3 regions of the Paenibacillus azoreducens genome follow, and region 1 is predicted to be linked to each of the others. Evidence: riboswitches for the same ligand, from Rfam matches in the RefSeq annotation. Region 1 holds a riboswitch; each other region holds the start of a gene.

Region 1 (4,148 bases):
CGTCCCAGGAATTCGATCACGCCATCTTCCGTCCATCTCGCCAAATCACCCGTCCGGTACATGCGCCCTTGGCCAGCCAGCGCGGTGGCCGTAAATTTCTCTGCCGTCAATTCCGGCTGGTTCAAATACCCGCGCGCAAGCCCTTCACCGGCAATGCATAACTCTCCTGCGACGCCGATCGGCTGAGGCTGGCCGTAAGCATCCATGATGTACACTTGCGAATTGCTGATCGGATATCCGATCGGAATATTCTCTTGCAGTTCCGTCACAAGGTAGGCTGTCGTTACGACGGTGTTTTCTGTCGGACCGTAGCAATTGTACAAGTCATAGTGCTGCTTGCTGAACGTCTTCAGTTTGTCGCCACCCGCAAGCAGCACACGCAAAGACGGGTTGTCCAGCGTCATGAAATGCTCGCAAAACTGCGTCGGTAAAAAGCTGATAGTAATGGCATTTTGCTTGAAATATGTATGTAATTGGCCTGCATCAAGCCGAATGTCCTCCGGAATGACATGAAGCGCTGCGCCGGACACAAGGTAAGGGAAGATTTCCCACACGGAAGCATCGAATCCAAAACCTGCATATTTCGTGGCCCGGTCCTGATCCGTAACCTTGAATTCTTTGATATGCCATGCGCACAGATTAATAAGCGAACGATGTTCCACCATGACGCCTTTCGGTCGTCCGGTCGATCCCGATGTATAGATGATATATGCCAGATCATCGGCCTGAACTCCCTCTCCGTGCTTCAGCCCCGCCTCCTCAACTAAAGGAGCCGAAATGTCCGAACCCGCTGCCGCGCATATGATTTCACCTTTAAAGCGGACGTCTTCGCCAAGCTCCACTTTTGGCTCGGTCACAAGCAATTCCGTCCCGCTGTCTTCCAGCATGTACAGGATTCGTTCAGCCGGATACGCCGGGTCGATAGGCAAGTATGCGGCGCCTGTTTTCAGAATCGCGAGCGTACCGATAATCATCTCCAGAGATGGCGTCGCAATAATGCCGACGATATGTCCCCGGCTCGCCCCTTTACGGATCAGTTCGCCAGCAAGTTTATCAGCCCTTGCATTCAGTTCCTTGTATGTCAGTGATTCATCACGATAGACGACTGCAACGTTATCGGGAGTCTTCTGTACTTGATCCTCAAACATCCCGTGAATAGTGCGGTTCAGATCCACCGGCTCCCCAGTGCTGTTCCACTTGGACAGCAAATCCGCCTCTTCTTGTGAAATCAAGCTGAACCCGCCGATCGCGGCATCCGGATTCGACAGCCACTCTGTCACGATGGCTTGCAGGTGAAGGCACATGCGGCTGATAAAATGATCCGAAAAGGCATTTGCCGAGTACAAAATCTCCAGCCCGCCCTCGTTGTTATCGCATAATTTCACCGCAGCATCCAGCTTACCCAGCAGTTCTTCGTGCGGCACCGCTTCCCCGAACAGGATGGCGGTATTGCAAACCGGAGCTGTGCCCGCCAGCCCGCAAACTTCCGAAACCTCTTGCAGGCTCACAGCCTGATGAGCATGTTCGGACATGACGGAAGCGGTTTGTTGTACCAACGCCCGAAGCGGCGTCGTTCCTTGGGCCGTCATGATCAACGGATATGCTTGGTCTGCAGAGCCGATCGCGGCAAAAGCCACCTCTTCTTTCCGCAAATACTTTACGAGGAGCATGCCCCAGGCAGCGCCCAGCAGTTCATTTGGAGCAATTTGCGCCGTTTCGCAAGCTTGCTGAATTTTCAGACCCAGCCCGTCCGGCCAGGCATACTTGAATTTTTGCAGCCGGGGCGCATCCTTCCCTGAGCGGGTCCTCAGGATCGTGCGTTCTTCCAACGGTTTCATATATTCTTTCCATTTCTCCACAGCAGATCTTTCCTTTGTTAACTCCGACATGTACATCTTCCTTTGCATCATCATAGTTGTTAAATAGACCGAGCATAACAAAAACATCGATCGACGCACTTCCAATGAAGAAAGACCGCGTTTAGCGGTAGTTTTTCTTGCGATATAAGGACGCAGGCTCTTGATGTCTATACTTTCTTATATCTAAACAAAAACGTCTATCGACGCACTTCCAATGAAGAAAGACCGCGTTTAGCGGTTTCTTGCGATTATAGAATTTTCAAGCTCCGCTGAAATGTAAAAATTCTATAATCATAACAAAAAACTCTACTTACCGAGAGTAGAGTTGCGTAATTGCGAAAAACATCTTTCGGCAGCTGGCTGGCATGACGCAAACCCGTCTTTAGCCCCTTTAGCTTTGTGTCCCTATCTTTCGATAGGTTTACCTTTTGGAGTTTTCATTGTGCAGATATTCTGATATAACTTGGACCAACACTTCAATCCATCTTCTAATATATATCATGATGATGCAAAAAGTACAGGTGGATTTTTTCCATAAAGAGGTAATAAAAGTGTCTACATCCCGAATTTAAGTGAAATTTCACTGTATATCATTGTTATGGAATATAATGTAAAACGCTCAGCGTGACCCACTTTGCAGACCGATGAAGCCGAGCATAAGCTCGTTCATGGACATGTCTACCCGGTTGATTGGTATATCTTGTACCGCTGTGCAAATGGCCATTTGATAGGCTGGATCAAACGAAACCATTCTAAGGGAACGATCCGTATCTACTAATCCTTGCCGGGCCATGCGAAAACTTTCCCCCTCCTTTATCGTTTCAAGCGAGGACAAGTTTTCAGCCAGACCTTTCCCCGTTGCTTTCACGTAACTCTCCTTCAACGTCCATAACTTTAAAAAATATGTATCCCTTTGATCCTTAGGCTGGCCGAACCATTCATGCAGCTCCTTCGGCGTTAGACACATTCGGGCTACTCCCTCTTCCGCTTTCCCGATCATCTCGATGTCGATCCCGACAGGTCCTTCAGCGCTGACGGCACATACGACCCATGCATGGGAGTGGGATACGTTAAAATGGAAGTCCGGAAATTCCTTCAGGGATGGTTTGCCATAACCATCCCTGAGAAATTCCACCCTATGAAGCCCGATACCATTCACTTGGCAGGCGACAATCCGCTTCAAAACCGCCGAAACGATTTCGCGGACCGCATCCGCTTCTTTTCGGTATCTGGCCGCTTTATTTCTGACATCCACGGGCAAATTCTCAAGCGCCTGCTTGAAAACGGCCCGGTCGTACTCATCCACAAGTTTCACGGCATAAATTAGCGCCATGTCCGCCACCCTTTTTTTTGGGAAAAGGCCCTCTTCGGTTACAGAATCAACCCGAGCTTGCGGGCCTGCTCCTCAGTTAAAATATACTCCTCGTTCGGCCACACCTCATCCTCGTTATATACACCGAACATCTTCATTACGTCAATCCATATTCCCTTCTCAACCGCTTCCGCTTGGGTAATGATGACTTTCATGAAAATCAGCCTCCTTGCCGGATATTTATTCAGCATCCCCGCAAAAAATCCTTTTATCCGCGCCCGATTCTGTCCGTCATTTTGCGGTTCATATGCCTACTATTACCCGTTGTCTGAAGGCCGGGATGAAATGGCTTTTATTCTAAGCTCGTTTCTGCTTTGGGGCTGCCGAAGGCCCTTGGGCAAATTGCATGCGTCCCGCACCCATCATAGATACCGACACCAGCGCGAAGAAGACCGGGATCAGCGCCCATAAAAAAGTATGATCCACGGATAGAGATAATGCTGAACTAATCTTTTCCATCACCTGCGGCGGAATCAGCTCCCTTGCCTCCGGGGTCAGCATGTGCTGCGGGTCGGCGCCTGCCGGCATGTTCCGGCTTGCTGCGCCCAGTTTTTCCGTTAGTTGTCCTTTGAAATCATTACGCTGAATGATGCCGAAAATCGTAATCCCGATCGTCATCCCCAGCGAACGCAGAAACGAAATCGTCGAGTTAGCCGATCCCCGCTGCCGCATCTCCATGCCCTGAATCGCCGACATGCTCAGCACGGAAAAGGAGAAGCCGATGCCAAATCCGGTTATCATCATATACACGGAAAGGATAATCCTGGAAGTATCCGGCGTAATTGTCGCCAGCAAAAACATACCCAGCAAAAATACAACAGCCGAAAAGATCATGATTCTGCGGAACGACATTTTGGAGGATAACATGCCGCCTACCTGTGAAGCAACCACGGAGCTAAGCGTCAGCGGAAGCAGGA
Region 2 (4,148 bases), 2.2 Mb from region 1:
CATCCTCATCGGCCACTTCATCAATGAAGCATTTTCCAGTCTTATCGAATAACCGAAAGTCCTCGCCTTCGTATCGTGCCACTTTTTGAAAAGCCTCATAAAGTCCTGCTTCCTTTAGCGCTTGCTGCCCGGAGTCCTCATGTATGTCAAGAGAACCCCCGCGCTCGTGGCTCTTGTCTGCCATCTCACGTTCATAAATAACCGTTGGAATGCCATGTTGTTGAAGAATAAGTGCAAGTGTGAGTCCACCTGGGCCGCCTCCGATAATGGCGATATGCTTTTGATTTTTCGTAGTAGTTGTCATTTTAATCTCTCCTTAGCTTAATTATGGGATTTTATACGAACAACGTTCTTAAGGAACACCGTTCGTTTAAGGCAGTAGATGGGCTTTTACGTTAGTGAAAGCTACTTCGATTGAGGTGACTGGGATCGCGCAGTTGTAGTATCGGTACGTTTTGCGAAAAATAAACTGAGCACAAGTGCAGCCACTGCAAATCCAAACGTAATCCAGAACGTAGAACCAAAAGCATGCCCTAACTGATCGAGTGTATGATCGACTGGAAGTTTTCTAATCTGTCCAGAAAGAAAAGCCATCGTAATCGTTACACCGAAAGATGACATAATTTGCTGGGCAGAAGTCGTTATCGGTGTCACGCGGCTGACTAATTCCTTCGGAGCCGACTTGAGCACATGGGTATTGATCTGCATCAACGTTAAGCCCTGGCCAAGCCCTGCGAAGGCAAAGCTGCACATGATGTACAACGGACTGGTATGGGCAGTAATTTGTGTCAAGGCAAGTAACGATCCGGATAAGGACAGAATACCAATCAAGGCAACCGGGCGAACTCCGAAACGGTCAAACAACTTACCACCGACGTTGATCCCGATCGTCGACAGGATTGCCTGCGGGATGACATACAGCCCCGCCTCAAGCGGCGAAAGTCCCTTTGCCTGCTGCAAAAACAGCGGGAATAATAGAATGCTACCGAACAATGCGATCTGATTGAGCCAAGCAACGATAATCCCATGAACGAATGCAGGAGAGCGGAACACCCTAAGCTCCAGAAGCGGATATTTTTGCCGCAGTTCATGCCAGATAAATATAGCCAGCAGGAGAATTCCGCATACAAGCGAAACAAGCGTCCATATATCAGACCATCCCTTCTCACCTCCTTGATGAACTGCGAACACAAGCGATGCAAAGGAAACCGGAGCCAAGAGTGCGCCCACTACATCTAGCTTACTGTTATGCCGCGGCTTCGCTGTAGGCAGATACCTCCAAGCCATCAAGAGCGCGATTAGACCAACAGGCACATTGATGAGAAATATCCAATGCCAATTCATATACTCAATGAGCCAGCCCGACAGAATGGGACCAAGAATCGGAGCGAGCAGCATCGGAATGCCGAGAATACCCATTACTGAACCTCGCTTGTCAGGAGGAGAAATGGAGAAGGTTGTTGCAATCCCGATTGGAGCAACCATGCCACCTCCGAGTCCTTGGATGATTCGGAATAGGATCAGTTGCTCAGGCGTCTGAGCCAGCGCACATAACACAGAAGCGACAACGAACAGCACGATGCTCGTCATAAACATCCGTTTCGGTGAGAAACGGTCCGAGAACCAACCTGCGAGCGGAATGACGGCCGACAATGACAACGTGTAGGCAGTAATTACCCATTGAATGGTGCTAAGATTCGTATGAAAGGCGCTTACCAATTTCGGAACTGCGACATTCATAATTGTGCTATCCAAGATGACAAGAAACATCCCAGAAGCCACAGCAAGCAACACCGGCAATATTTGTTTCAATGAAAATGCGGCTTGCGTACTCCCTGAATTATTTGTTGACTGCATGTTTCACGCTTCTTTCTGTTTAATTTAGAAGAACCATTTAATGAACTACAATAGGAACATCTCAGTTATACCATCACGAACACCGTTCGTCAAGTACACTGTTCGTTAAAATTGCAGACAGTTTCGACACATACTGCTGCGGCAATTCATTTATTTCTCCTTTTCGTGCCCTTCGCTCCGCGTAACTGTGGTAACATACTTATGTTTACCATGTAATAATGCCATTCGTACCATCTACTTTAATCCGCTCTCCACTTTCAATGTATTTGTGACATTCTCAATGGCGACGACAGCTGGAATACTATATTCTCTTGCTACAATCGCCGCATGGGAGGTTGCGCTCCCAATTTTCGTAACAGGGCACCGGCAATCTTAAATAAAGGTGTCCAGATCAGCGCGCTATAAGTGGAAACGAGAATATCCCCCTTTCTCAGCTTCTTGAACTCCGAAGGATTCATCACGATACAGACTTTGCCCTCGTACACACTGCAAATCTGCTTCGAATATCATCGTGCTCTCCTCAGTTTTCTATACAAACAAATAATAAAAACACGACCCCATAGGCCGTGCTTGGCAGGTTAGTAAACCGGCGGTCATCACTTAAGCAGTGAGAAGATCTGCGGGCTTTGCGTGCACTGCCTTTCGACAGCTTTGCCGTTTACTTAAGGATATTACATAACAAAAAGGTTCCTGTTCTGCCAGAAAAAGCAGATCAGAAACCTATCATTGATAAAGTGATGCGGTCGAGAGGACTCGAACCTCCACGGGGGTCTTCCACCACCACTGGCGCTTCTGGAAGTGTTGTTACAGACAAGATTTTCACTGCTCCGGATCCACTGCGGTTCACAGCCTTTATCCCAAGCTTATAGGTGGTGCCTGCGGTTAAGCTGGTTATTGTATATTCCGTAGAACCTGTTGGAAGTTGTTCCGTTTCTTCTCCATTAACGAGGAAGACATATCCTTCCTCTCCGGGTACCGACGACCAATGGGCTGTTATTTCGGTGGTGGTTACTTCTGCTACGTCAAAAGAGTCAGGCTCACTCGGCAGCGTCCAAATATCATGAAGCTCCGAATATTCCCCTTCTCCCGTATCGTTTTCTGCAGCTACGCGGTAGTTATAAGGCGATCCAAGATTCCAATCCGGCATCCTGGTAATGAGTATCATCTCCGGAATATATATTTTCAAGCTCTCGATCAAGCAAGTAACCAATCGCTGTTTCGACTCGATTCCATGCTAGATCGATAGTTCTCTCCCCAATTTGCAGATGGGTAAATACACCCGGCTGGTCCGGTAGAGTTAAAAATCCGGTGTGAACCGTTTTTCCTTCTCCGTTCTCATTAATTGCCGAAGTAACAATATCGTAAACACTAGCCATGCAAACAACCTAACATGAAAACTGAAAACACCGCGCAAAGAAGCTCTTCACCGGCAACACCATCCATTGGGAGTTCTCCTTTTGTGAGTGTGATGGATAACATGTGCCACACTTTCACATTAGGAGAATTTTTTTTGGCTTGGGAAGACCCAATTCTGGATAAAGTTTAAACTTTTTCGTGCGCCCTTTAGTTCCTGACGCTTTATATTAGGTTTTACGCATGGCTAGTGTATCGTAAAGCGTGCCCGGCCCTAGCGAGGTAACTGGTGAGAAGGTGTCATTGACAACTGAATTAAAGACCTCTTGCTGCGTTGTATTATTTTGGGCCACGATCCGGTAAGATGTCGCTGACTCAACCGGAGAAATGGTGACTCGTACGGTATTGCTCCATTCTGACTCCCCAACATGGTTAACGGCCTGCACCTGGTACTCGAATCTCTGACCGCCGGCAAGCGTGGTGTCGATGTATGTGCTGTCTGGATATTGAATATCAAACACTTGCCCATTGGTGAGATTTTTTAACCTGTAGTAATACCCATCGGTCAAAGCGGATCCACTAGGTAGTGTCCACTCAAGCTTTGCAGTTGTCTCATCCGCAGAGACAACACTCAGAACTGGAGCCACTGGCTTTTGTTGAGTCTTTTTATTTCTCAATCCTCGTATTTCTTCATAATAGGAATGCTGCCCTCTTTAGGTAAATGAAAGAGCTGACGAATTATAATTAGATATGTGTCAAATCGGTAATCGGATCAAGTTCTTGTCCATTGCGGTAATCGGTACAAGTTCTTGTCCTCGGCTCGGAAGAGGATTCCTCGGCAAATCCGTTCGCCTTATAGTTGAACCGTTTCCGGTACCCGCATTTCCGGCAAAGCTCTTCCACCGCCTCACGGCGCGAAAAGCCTTCAACGATATTCA
Region 3 (4,148 bases), 870 kb from region 1:
AATAGATGATCAATTCCTGGCCATCTTTTGCGATAAACGTGTAGTTTATGCTTGACTCCTCAGGCGCGTAACCCGAAATGGCAGGAGCATCGATCATGACGGCCTTGCCTGTAAAGCCATCTACAGTGACAGGATCTTTAAGCGGCTTCCCGGTACTCTTCTCCAGGTATTTGACGGTCACCGTTTGCTTGTCGGCAGTATAGTAGAATGCATACTCCTGGCCTTCTTTGCCCGTAAAGGTATACTTGTCGCTTTCCTTTTCGGCGGTAAACCCATTGATTTTCTTCGCTTCAAGCAGAATTTGCTGTCCCTTAATGCCCTTTGCTTCCGACGGTTCAGCCAGTACTTTATTCGTTCCTTTTTCTAAATACTTGACCGCTACATGCTGCTCGGCAGCCTCCATGAACCCGAACCAGACCGTTGGGGTCGGTTTATCTATAGTCAAGTTCACTTTGGTAGGATTGTCGCCTACTTCGAGCTGATAACCTTCGACGTTAGGAGCCGCCACGGAATACGTTTTATTGATATCCAGCGATTCCTTCCCGTCCTGCTTGAACGGCTGATTGTACAATTGCTGCGCAAGCTCGGCTTTTTCGACAACCACGCCTTCGGCATTGACCGGCTGACCATCTGCATTCACTCGATAGCCTTTTATGGTAATGGACCCTTTACCAAAGTTCACCTTCGGTACTTCGAAGTTCTTCGTAACATTATCCTTATTAATGTCAGTATAGTTTATGGTTGTGGTTCCATTGGTCGGATACAACGTATCCGGATCAGGATGTTTCTTCGGATCCATTTCGACCTTGTAGGTCAAAGTAGCCGGAGAACCCTCCATAATGCTGCCGACGTTCCATGTGAAGGTTTCCGTTTTGTCGTCCCAAGCAATGGTTCCTTGCGAAACCTTCGGTTCGCCGACCTTGTTGAACATCTCGCCCATGGGATCGGTGACGACAGCTTTCTGGGCAGCGTAGGAAATCTGACCTGACAGCTCGGAGAATACCTTGCTCAAATCCGCGCTGCTGGATGAATAATAACCTTTGTTCTGGGCGCTGTTCAGCACGTATTTGGCGTCGGCGTCTTTTCCGACTTCAAGACCGATCGAGTAAATGCCTATGCCCCCGTCCCAGGCAAGTTTGGCTTCCGATAAGGATGCAATACCATTGTTTGTTACGTTTTTGCCGTTAACGGTATATACCTGGCGGCCTATTCCAAAAAATCCTTCATCCAGTTTGTAATCCTTGCCGTTACCGAGAATCTGATTGTCATTATAATCGAAATCGTACAAGGTAAAGTCAAACTTTTTGTCCGGCCAGCCAAAGGCCGCTGCATGCGACGCCTTGTAACTGTAAGTCGGCGCGCCGTCGCTTAATAACACGATAACCTTATTTTGCGCCTGGCTTCCCGCCAGCATCATGCGTGCTTTATTCAATCCCGCCTGAATGTTGGTGCCTTCTCCGCTGACAGTGATTTCTTTGATTACGTTCTTTAACCTGTCCTTCTGTCCGAATTCAACAAAGGAGGATTTTTCACTCGCCGTCTTATCGAAAGTCACGACTGCGATTCTCGTCGTCGAATCTTTGATCAGCAGATTATCGATAAACTTGTTCGCCGCTGACTTGGCATTGGTCATCCGGCCCGATTTGTCCATACTTCCGGACCGGTCGATGACCAGCACGACATCCGAGGTCGTTTTAATGTTCTTTCCTTCAACAGTCAACGTGATATTCCATTGACCTTTCCCTGCAGGATCGGCCGTCTTGGTCAGATTGACTGCTCCGGGATTCGGCCAGATAAGCTCGTTTGATGCTGCGGATACCCGGCTTAAGAATAGATTGCCTGGAATGAATCCTGTGAACACCGTCAATATGAACAGCCATGATACTACAAGTTTTAAACCCCGCTTCATCTCTTCCTCCTTGATTTTTTGGTTTAAGTTCCCCGGAACACAAAAAAGCCCGGCTGCATTAACGATATTAATTGCAACCGGACGATCATAAGTCATAAAGACTGTTAGACTCCAAGGCTTTGCGAGCTAACCTTTCGATTAGTGTGCCAAAATATAAAATTGTCGTTATTGCAGATGTGCGTAATCTTAATCCCTGTCCATGGATCTACCAAAAGTTAGTATATAGGAACTGTCGATCAATATAAACCAATCAAAATGCGTTGTCAATCACCAAAATACGCACCAATAAAAAAACTTTTTCGGTCCCCCTTTTGCTTCCATCATTAGGCACCCCGAGCAAGTCTAACTTCCAGGCATCGAATATGTAATCATGAAGATCAGCATCGACTCATTCATTTTAGCATGATCTTCTTCCGTTCCCGTCTCAAATCAGTCTCATTTTTCCTGTACTCTCAAGATATCCTAATGTTCAGGTTCCATGGCGCTATTTTGAAGCTGTGCCGCCAGCACCCGGGCAAAATTGGCAATCGCTTTTTTCAGATAGCGATAGAAGGTCGCCCTGCTCATGCTGCACTCCAACGCTGCGGCATCCGAATTACCGGCGTGCTGCCAATAAGCGGCGTATAAAAGGGAACCGTATTCTTCCGTCAGCCCGGCTTCCCCGGATATTTTCATTAACCGGAGCATGAACCGCTGTAAATCGATGCCGCTGCCCACGCCAGGAAATGCACCCGCATATTTCTCCAGTTCCACCGGATCATGCAGCGACAGAAGTATTTTTCTTAATTGCCGTTCTTGATCGCCTGGGCTCAACGCGTGGAAGACATCCATCATAACGCTCTCCATCTCCCCGCTTCCTTTAAAAAACGAAAGCACCCAATCTCCAAAATTCCCCTCGCGGAGGTCGAGTTCCAATATATGGGCTTCCGCCCATGATACGTCGCAATTTCGGGTGGCCGTCGGCCGGATGCGGAAACCGATACCGCGCAGCTGCTGCTTTAGGACATCGTTGGTAGCAACGAGAATGGCCCGGCTTCCATCCCCAAGCAGGGACAAATGATCCAGCATTAAGAGCCCGATGATCTCTTCCTTCGAATAACCCGACATCGAATTCGTAGCGGCGGTCAATACCGGGAAGTATGTATCTGCCTTGTCAGGCTCGCATTTCCATTCCTCTTCCGTGAAGCATTCCGACAATTCATTCGGAAAATAACGCTGAAGGAGCAAACCCGTTTCATAATAGACCAGTACAATGATAAACATGCCGGCGGGCCGTCCTTGGCTATCGCGTACAATCGCGATGCTTTCGGGAAAGCGGTCGGCAAGCTCATCCAGAAAATCATGGTAGGACCGGTTCATATGAGGATCGACGCTGTAAACGCACCATTCTTCCAGCATCTGGTGCAGATTGGGCAGGTCCGCAGCGTTAGGCTGCTCAAGAGGAGGGATCGAATCGCCCGAAAAATCCGCATACCCTCTGTGGGGAGATAGGAGCTCCTTGCTCAGCATCAGCATTTGCGACGCGATTCCGCGGCGCTGCTTGCGGTCCGCACGCTGGAACTTCCCATACAGCAGCTGTGCCGAGGAGCACTGCAGCTCAAGAAGCCGCTTCGGTTCCCGCTGCCGGAAGTCCTTCAGCAGATGCATTCTGGCAACGTCATGCAGCGCCAGCCCCCCAGTTCCGGAACGAACGAAGGATAGTCCGGCCAGCTCGCGAAACTGCTGCGTAGTGACCGTCCTGCCGGTCAAACGGGACAGCATCTCCTGATTGGCTTCGGGTAGGACCGTTAGAACATCCACCATCGGCTGCAGCTTCTCCGAGGCCAGTTCGCGAAGCACGCGGGCGCTGATGGACTGCGAAATAATCTGTTTGTCCGGCCCGCAAGCCTTGTCTTTGATGGCCGTTTCGACGGACAAAGCCAAAGCCAGCGGATGGCCATCGCTCAACCTCGCCAGCCGTCCAACCGTTTCGTCCGGGAAAGTCCCGAAGGATTGGATATAGTCGACCATTTCTTGATTCGTAAAATGCGCCAGCCGAAACTCCGTCATTCTGAGCCCCCATACTGGATGGGTAATCCATGTTATAGGCAGGCGCGGCCGCGAAGCAAGCAGAACCGCGACGCCTGCGGAAGACAGCTTGGGCAAAAACGCATCCAGCAGCCAGCCCTCAAGCAGGGACAGCTCCTCGAAATTATCTATGAACAGCATAACCCGCTTCAGCGGTCCGGCTTTCGTCAAA

The links. Region 1 has a riboswitch for cyclic di-GMP ahead of L6442_RS30330 (non-ribosomal peptide synthetase). Riboswitches for the same ligand answer to the same signal wherever they lie in the genome.
Region 2: linked by a shared signal. The riboswitch ahead of L6442_RS33160 (PEP-utilizing enzyme) and the one ahead of L6442_RS30330 (non-ribosomal peptide synthetase) in region 1 are both predicted to bind cyclic di-GMP.
Region 3: linked by a shared signal. The riboswitch ahead of L6442_RS01430 (S-layer homology domain-containing protein) and the one ahead of L6442_RS30330 (non-ribosomal peptide synthetase) in region 1 are both predicted to bind cyclic di-GMP.

What each region holds. Positions count from the first base shown of each region.
Region 1 is NZ_AP025343.1:6,746,585-6,750,732, forward strand. It holds gene L6442_RS30330 (non-ribosomal peptide synthetase) at 1-1,889, opposite strand, end outside; cyclic di-GMP riboswitch class I at 2,208-2,295, opposite strand; gene L6442_RS30335 (4'-phosphopantetheinyl transferase family protein) at 2,479-3,192, opposite strand; gene L6442_RS30340 (hypothetical protein) at 3,231-3,386, opposite strand; gene L6442_RS33230 (MFS transporter) at 3,529-4,148, opposite strand, start outside.
Region 2 is NZ_AP025343.1:4,576,008-4,580,155, forward strand. It holds gene L6442_RS20125 (FAD-dependent oxidoreductase) at 1-304, opposite strand, end outside; gene L6442_RS20130 (MDR family MFS transporter) at 406-1,857, opposite strand; gene L6442_RS33160 (PEP-utilizing enzyme) at 2,092-2,205, opposite strand; cyclic di-GMP riboswitch class I at 2,436-2,523, opposite strand; gene L6442_RS20135 (fibronectin type III domain-containing protein) at 2,570-3,004, opposite strand; gene L6442_RS20140 (hypothetical protein) at 2,973-3,233, opposite strand; gene L6442_RS20145 (fibronectin type III domain-containing protein) at 3,441-3,887, opposite strand; gene L6442_RS20150 (radical SAM/SPASM domain-containing protein) at 3,955-4,148, opposite strand, start outside.
Region 3 is NZ_AP025343.1:303,944-308,091, reverse strand. It holds gene L6442_RS01430 (S-layer homology domain-containing protein) at 1-1,909, opposite strand, end outside; cyclic di-GMP riboswitch class I at 1,979-2,067, opposite strand; gene L6442_RS01425 (nSTAND1 domain-containing NTPase) at 2,372-4,148, opposite strand, start outside.